One region of the Pseudonocardia cypriaca genome, then DNA from elsewhere that is predicted to be linked to it. Evidence: riboswitches for the same ligand, from Rfam matches in the RefSeq annotation. Region 1 holds a riboswitch; the other holds the start of a gene.
The links. Region 1 has a riboswitch for thiamine pyrophosphate ahead of thiO (glycine oxidase ThiO). Riboswitches for the same ligand answer to the same signal wherever they lie in the genome.
Positions count from the first base shown of each region.

Region 2: linked by a shared signal. The riboswitch ahead of FB388_RS22660 (ABC transporter substrate-binding protein) and the one ahead of thiO (glycine oxidase ThiO) in region 1 are both predicted to bind thiamine pyrophosphate.

Region 1 covers NZ_VFPH01000003.1:650,451-654,320, reverse strand. Annotated here, with positions in the region: gene FB388_RS34775 (hypothetical protein) at 1-565, shown strand, start outside; gene FB388_RS34770 (hypothetical protein) at 652-936, shown strand; gene thiE (thiamine phosphate synthase) at 974-1,654, opposite strand; TPP riboswitch at 1,852-1,960, shown strand; gene thiO (glycine oxidase ThiO) at 1,950-3,077, shown strand; gene thiS (sulfur carrier protein ThiS) at 3,081-3,281, shown strand; gene thiG (thiazole synthase) at 3,284-3,870, shown strand, end outside.
Region 2 covers NZ_VFPH01000002.1:1,073,044-1,076,913, reverse strand. Annotated here, with positions in the region: gene FB388_RS22675 (cytochrome ubiquinol oxidase subunit I) at 1-118, shown strand, start outside; gene FB388_RS22670 (cytochrome d ubiquinol oxidase subunit II) at 115-1,113, shown strand; gene FB388_RS22665 (hypothetical protein) at 1,144-1,836, shown strand; TPP riboswitch at 1,876-1,989, shown strand; gene FB388_RS22660 (ABC transporter substrate-binding protein) at 1,980-3,002, shown strand; gene FB388_RS22655 (ABC transporter permease) at 2,977-3,798, shown strand; gene FB388_RS22650 (ABC transporter ATP-binding protein) at 3,791-3,870, shown strand, end outside.

The sequences.
Region 1 (3,870 bases):
CACCACGCTCTACCAGCGGTCCCTCGACCGCACCCGCGACACGATCCTCGCCCGCGTCCGCATCACCCCTGGCCGCCGGACCGACCTGTCCGACACGCCGACGGTGCAGCTGACCGCACCGACGCCGACCGATCCCGGCGACTCCGCCACCACCCAGCTGCAGGTCGAGCCCGTACTGCGCAGGCCGCGCCGGTTCTGGATCTACGCGGCCGCCACCGTGGTGGTCTTCGCGATCGGCCTGCTGGTGGTCACCGGGCTGGAGTGGGCGAAGGGGGCCTCGCTCACCACCGGCCAGCCCGGCACCTCGGTCGGGCGGGTCCTGACGCCACCCGCTGCCGACCAAGAGGACGAGAGCACCAGCGAGCCGACGTCCGAGCAGCCCACGCCGAGCTCGGAGCCGACCACGGAACCCGAGTCGACGAGCGAGTCGACCTCCAGCACGGAACCCACGCCGACGAGCGAGCCGCGCTCCGGCACCGAGTCGACCCGGGAGCGCGGGAGCGGCACCGCCACCCCGCAGCCCACCCCGGAGATCCGGATCCCCGACCTGCAAGAGGGCGACTGAGGCACCCGGACACCCCAGCCAGCCGGTAGTGAAGATGCCCGCGAGCCGTGACGACTCAGGCGCCGCCGAGGGACACCCTTGTACGGGTGAACTCCGCCGCCGTGATCGGAACACCGCCAGGACAACGGGTCTGGCAGCGGTCGGGCACGTGCGCAGGCTCGGCCTGGGTGCTCGTCGGTGACGTGCACGACGACTCGTTCCTGCACAGGCCACCGATCGACCGCGCGACCGCGACGACGAGCCACCGCAGCAAGCGGAGGCCTGCGGCGACCGGCCGCCCACGCCGGACGGGTGACAATCCGGGCTGGCTGTGGATGATCCGCTGGTACCGGGCGCGGTGGGCGGCCCGGCGCGCCCTCCGGTCGCGCTGAGCGCCCCGCGGCGGCCGTCAGGTACCCCTTGCGGGGATCATGCTCCGGTGGCGGCTCGCAGCCTCGTCGCGAACGCCGCTGCCGCTGCGCGCGGGTCTTCTGCCTCCGTGATCGCGCGCACCACCACGATGCGCTCGGCGCCCGCGGCCAGCACCTCGTCGAGGCGGGCGTGGTCGATCCCGCCGATCGCGAACCAGGGCCGGGACGGCGCGCGGCCGGCCACCGTGTGCACGAGGTCGAGCCCGGGGGCGGGACGGCCCGGCTTCGTGGGCGTCGGCCAGCAGGGGCCGACGCAGAAGTAGTCGACGCCGGGCTCTTCGGCCGCGGTCGCGGTCTCGGCGGGGCTGTGCGAGGAGCGCCCGACCACCACCTCGTCACCCACCACCTCCCGGGCCCACCGGACGGGTAGGTCGTCCTGGCCGAGGTGCAGGACGTCGGCGCCTGCCGCGAGGGCGATGTCGGCCCGGTCGTTCACGGCGAGCAGGGCGCCGTGCCGCGCGCACGCCTCGGCGAGGATCTCCAGCGCGGCGAGCTCGTCCCGGGCTTCGAGCGGGCCGTCGGGGCCCTTGTCCCGCAGCTGGATGATGTCGACGCCGCCTGCGAGGGCCGCGTCGGCGAACTCGGCGAGGTCGCCGGTGCGGCGGCGGGCGCCGGTGCAGAGGTAGAGGCGGGCGTCGTCCAGTCGCTTGCGCACGGTGGCGCCGTCGAAGCCAGGCACGTCGTCCGACCATACGCGGCCTCGGGATCAGGGGAGACAGTCCGCCGAGCGAGCGGGCCCGGCGTCGTCGTGCGGGGGAGGCGCGCAGGGAGCGAGGAACGAGCGACCGAGCACCGGAGGAGCAGGACGGCGCCTCAGAGGGCCCGCTCGGACGCCGGAGCGAAGCGGAGGCAATCGATACCGCGTAGGGTGAGTGGCAGGTGACGCACGGGAGCCCGTACTGCGGGCTGAGAGGGGATCCGACAGATCCCGACCGTCGAACCTGATCCGGGTCATGCCGGCGCAGGGAGCGGAGATGATGTCGAACTCGTTGACGGTGATCGGGGCAGGCGTGATCGGCCTGTCCTGTGCGTGGCGTGCCGCCGAGGCGGGCCTGCGGGTCACCGTGCTGGATCCGGCGCCCGCGTCCGGGGCGTCGTGGGTGGCGGGCGGCATGCTCGCGCCCGTCACGGAGGCGTGGCCGGGCGAGGAGGAGCTGCTGGAGCTCGGCGAGGCCGCGGTGCGCCGCTGGCCCGCGTTCGCCGCCGAGCTCGAGGAGTCCGCCGGACAGCCGGCCGGGCTGCGCACCGACGGCACGGTGGTCGCGGCCACGGGCTCCGGCGACCGCGCCGAGCTGGAGACGCTCGCCGACTTCCTGGGCCGCCTCGGCCGGGACGTCGAGCGGCTCTCCGGCCGGGAGCTGCGCAGGCTGGAGCCCGCGCTGGGCCCGGACGTGCGCGGTGGCCTGTCGGTGCCCGACGACCTCGCCGTCGACAACCGGGTGTTGCTCGCCGCCCTCCGTTCCGCCGCGGAGCGGGCAGGCGTCACGGTCGTGGAACGGGCGGCGCGTGCCGTCCTCGACGACGGCGAACGGGTCACCGGGGTCCGCACGGACGGCGGTGCCCTCGACGCGGACACCGTGCTCGTCGCGGCGGGCGCGCACTCGTCCGCGCTGCACCCGGCGCTCGACGGCCTGGTGCGCCCGGTCAAGGGCGAGATCCTGCGGATCGCGCACCGCCGTGGCGCCTTCCCGCCGCCGCGGCGCACGGTGCGCGCGCTGGTGGACGGGCGCCCGGTCTACGTCGTCCCGCGCGACGACGGCGGGCTCGTCATAGGGGCCACCCAGGCGGAGCTGGGGTTCGACACGGAGGTCACCGTCGGCGGGGTGCGGGACCTGCTGCGCGACGCCGAGCGGATCCTGCCGGGCATCGCCGAGTACGCCCTGGTGGAGAGCGCCGCGGGGCTGCGCCCGGGCACCCCGGACAACCTTCCCCTGATCGGCGCGCTCGGCCCGGACGGCCTGCTCGTGGCCACCGGCCACCACCGGAACGGGATGTTGCTCGCGCCCGTCACCGCAGACGCCGTGCTGGCCCTGCTGCGCGGTGAACCCGTCCCCGACCCGGTGCGCGCCGCGGACCCGTCGCGGTCGCTCGCAAGGAGGTAGCACGTGCAGGTGTGGATCAACGGTGAGCGGCGCGAGCTCGCGGACGGCTCGTGCGTGCGCGATGCGCTCGCCGCGCTCGGTGCTCCCGAGAGCGGGGTGGCGGTCGCGGTCGACGGTGAGGTCGTGCCACGGGCCGGCTGGGCGTCCGTCGCGCTCGCGGACGGTGCGCGTGTGGAGGTGCTGACGGCGGTGCAGGGAGGATGACGATGGACGAGACGCTGCTGGTGGGGGACCGCAAGATCGCCTCGCGGCTGATCATGGGGACGGGCGGGGCCTCGAACCTGGAGATCCTCGAACGAGCCCTCGTGGCGTCGGGCACCGCGCTCACCACCGTGGCGATGCGCCGGATCGACGCCGTCACCGGCACCGGTGTGATCGACCTGCTCCGGCGCCTCGGCATCGAGGTCCTGCCCAACACGGCGGGCTGCCGCACCGCCGCTGAGGCCGTGCTCACCGCGCGGCTCGCGCGGGAGGCCCTGGAGACCGACCTCGTCAAGCTCGAGGTGGTGGCCGACGAGCGCACCCTGCTGCCCGACCCGATCGAGCTGCTGGACGCCGCGGAGCAGCTGGTCGACGACGGGTTCACCGTGCTGCCCTACACCAACGACGACCCGGTGCTCGCGCGCAAGCTCGAAGGCGTGGGGTGCGCCGCCGTCATGCCGCTCGGTTCGCCCATCGGCACCGGCCTGGGCATCCGCAACCCGCACAACATCGAGATGATCGTCGAGCAGGCCGGCGTGCCCGTCGTGCTGGACGCGGGCATCGGCACGGCCTCCGAGGCCGCCCAGGCCAT
Region 2 (3,870 bases), on a different contig from region 1:
CGGCCTGCTGACCGTGCTGGCCGTGTACGCCGTGCTGACGGTGGCGACCGTCGCCGTCCTGCGCCGGCTGGCCCGCCGCGGGCCGGTGGCGCCCCAGGAGCGGACGGACGCCCGATGAGCGCCGCGGACGCGCTGCTCGCGATCCTGTGGATCGGGCTCACCCTGTACGCGCTGCTCGGTGGTGCCGACTTCGGAGCCGGGCTGTGGGACCTGCTCGCAGGCGGCGCCGAGCGCGGGCGCCCGCAGCGCGACCTGATCGAGCACTCCATCGGCCCGGTCTGGGAGGCCAACCACGTGTGGCTGATCTTCGTGATCACGCTGTTCTGGACGGCGTTCCCGACGGCATTCGCCCCGTTCGCCGCCACCCTCTACATCCCGCTCACCCTCGCCGCGCTCGGCATCATCGCCCGCGGGGCGGCCTTCGCTTTTCGCAAGGCGAGCGAGGAGCTGTGGCTGCAGCGGCTGTTCGGCGCCGCGTTCGCGTTCTCGTCGGTGGTGACGCCGTTCTTCCTCGGCGCGATCGCCGGCGCCGTCGCGTCCGGTCGGGTGCCGGCGCGGATCGAGGACGGGGACGTCCTCGGCAGCTGGTGGAACCCCACGTCCGTCACCGTCGGGCTGCTGGCCGTCGGCGCGTGCGCGTACCTGGCCGCCGTCTACCTGTGTGCCGACGCCCGTCGCGCCGGGCAGGAGCGGCTCGCCGAGGGCTTCCGGCGGCGGGCCCTCGTGACGGGCGTGGTCGTCGGTGTCGCGACCGTGGCCGCACCGCTCGTCGTCCGGGCGGACGCGCCGGCACTCGTCGCCGGGCTGACCGGCCGCGCCCTGCCGATCGCGCTGACCAGCGTGCTCGCCGGGGTGGCGTCGCTGGGGTTGCTGATCGCCCGCAGGTACGTGCTGGTCCGGGTGACCGCCGCGCTGGCCGTCGCCGCCGTGATCTGGGGATGGGGCGCCGCGCAGTACCCGCAGGTGCTGCCCGGGCTGAGCGTCCCGGCGGCGGCAGGCGATCCGGCCGTGCTCTCCGCGGTGCTGTGGGTGCTCGGCATCGGCGCCCTGCTGCTGGTGCCGTCGCTCGTGTTCCTCTTCACCGTCTTCCAGCGGGAACGAGTGGCGCGATAGCCGGGCGGGAACGCCACCACCGTGCCCGGTATGCGCCAGCTGGTCTCCGCCGCCTTCACGCAGCTCGCGCGGTGGCGAGCCGCCCGCGCCTTCCACCCACGGGGCGAGCTGTTCGACGCCCACGTCTCGCTCACCGAGCGCGCCTCCGCGACGGCCACCGCGCTCGGCGGAACCGGCGAGCGCCCCGCGCTCGTACGGCTGTCGAAGGGCGCGGGCACGCCGGGCGGGCTCCCGGACCTGCTCGGCGTGGCCGTACGCACCGAGGTGGGCGGGCACGTCCTCGACGTGCTGTTCACCAGCGGGAACCGGTTCCTCGTCCCGTCCGGTGGGTGGGCCAGGCGGCCGTACACGACGCTGCTGCCGTACGCGGCCGCCGGGAGCCGCGTGGTGCTCGGCCTCGAGCCGGAGGACCCGCAGGAGGCCGCGCCCGCCGATCCCACCGCGGCCGTCACCCCGCTGGCGTTCACGCTGACCGAGCGGGAACGCCACCGCCCCCGGCGCCCCATCGGACGGCTCGTGCTGGAGGCGCCGCACGGCGAGGACGCGATCGCGTTCGACCCGATGCGCAACTCCCATCCCGAGCTGCAGCCGGCCCGGCCGCTGCGCCGCCTGCGCGCGTGGGCCTACACCGGCTCCCGCCGCGGCCGCGGCGCCGGCCGGGAGGAGCTGGAGCGCCCGCCGTCGGGGCACCCCGGCGAGATTCGGGGAGAGCCACCTGTGTGAGGAGGCCGACTGCGCCTGGCGGGAACAGGACGTATCCTCCTCCCGACCCACGGGAGCCTCGCGTTCCGAGGCTGAGAGGGCGGCAGGACCGGCCGCCGACCGTTCGTACCTGACCCGGTTAGTACCGGCGTAGGGAGGAACTGGTGAAACCCGTACGCGCACCCCGGATCGCGGCCGTCCTCGGCGCAGTGCTGGCGCTGCTGCTGGCCGGTTGCGGAGGGGGCAGCAGTGGGCAGCAGACCGTGCGCATCGCCCTCGACTGGACCCCGAACACCAACCACACCGGCCTGTTCGTGGCACAGCAGGAGGGCTGGTTCCGCGAGGCCGGTCTCGACGTGCAGTTCCTGCCGTACAACAACACGTCGCCGGACACGCTCGTGTCCTCCGGCGCGGCCGAGTTCGGCATCTCCTTCCAGGACTCGTTCACGTTCTCGAAGGCGGCCGGCGCCGAGATCACGTCCGTGATGGCGGTGCTGCAGCACTGGGCGACGCAGATCGCGGTGCGGGCCGACCGCGCCGACATCACCTCGCCGCGCGACCTGGACGGCAAGACGTACGGCGGGTTCGGCGCTGCGTACGAGGAGCCCAAGATGCGGGCCGTCATCCAGGACGCGGGTGGCACGGGCACGTTCCGCACCGTCGTGCTGGGCACCGCCGCCTACGAGGCGCTCTACGCGGGCGAGGTCGACTTCACCGAGCCGTTCGTCGCGTGGGAGGGCATCGAGGCGGAGCTGCGCGGGCAGCCGCTGAAGACGTTCTCCTACACCGACTACGGCTTCCCCGACGCCTACAACGTGCTGCTCATCGGCAACTCGCCATGGCTGCGGGACCACCCCGACCTCGCGGCGAAGTTCGTGCAGGCGGCGCAGCGCGGCTACCAGCTCGCGGCCGACGACCCGGACCGTGCGGCCCAGCTCCTGATCGACGCGAACCCCGGCGCGTTCAGCGAACCGGAGCTCGTGACGCGCAGCCAGCACATGCTCGCCGAGCGGTTCCTGCGCGACGAGAACGGCCGGGTGGGCACCCAGACGCCCGAGAGGTGGGCAGGCTACTCGGGCTGGGTGTTCGACTCGGGCGTGCTCACCGGGCCCGACGGGGCGCCCCTGACCCAGCGCCCCGACTTCACGACGTGGTTCACCGATGACTACCTCGCACCGCCCGCCTGAGCCCGTGCTCGAACGCACCACCCGCCGTGCCTGGGCGTCGGACTCGCGGGTGTGGGGGCGGGTGGGGCCGCCGGTCGTGCTGGTGGCCGCCGGGCTGACGGCCTGGCAGTGGTACGTCACCGCGGCGGACGTGCGGCCGCAGGTCCTGCCCTCGCCGCTGCGCGTGCTGGAGCAGGGCTGGGCGTTCCGCGCCCAGATCTGGGCCAACACGGTGCCGACGCTGCAGGTCACCGCGGTGGGGTTCGCCGTGTCGCTGGCGCTGGGCTGGGCGCTCGCGATCGCGGTCGACTTCTCGCCGTGGCTGCGCCGCGCCCTCACCCCGCTGCTGGTCGCCTCGCAGACGCTGCCGATCATCGCGATCGCCCCGTTGCTGATCATCTGGTTCGGGTTCGGGCTGTTCCCGAAGGTCGTGGTGATCGCCCTCGTCACGTTCTTCCCGATCACCGTCGGGCTGATCGAGGGGTTCGCCGCCACCGACCGGCAGGCCACCAGCCTGCTGCGCAGCATGGGCGCCTCCCGCTGGCAGCAGTTCCGCTACGTGCGCCTGCCCGGCGCGATGCCCCGGTTCTTCACGGCGCTGCGCATCGGCATCACCTACGCCGTCACCGGCGCGATCTTCGCCGAGTACGTCGGCGCCACGGCCGGGCTCGGGATCTTCATGAGCCTGCAGAAGAACTCCTTCCGCACCGACCTCGTTCTGGCGGCCGTGCTGGTCACGGCGCTGCTGTCGGTGACGCTGTTCCTGCTCACCTACGCCGTGGAGCGGCTCGTGATCCCCTGGTGGCGGCGTGGCTGAGCACAAGCTGGTCCTCGACGGGCTGCACAAGGCCTTCCCCGGCCCGCTCCCGGTGCTGGACGGGGTTGAGTT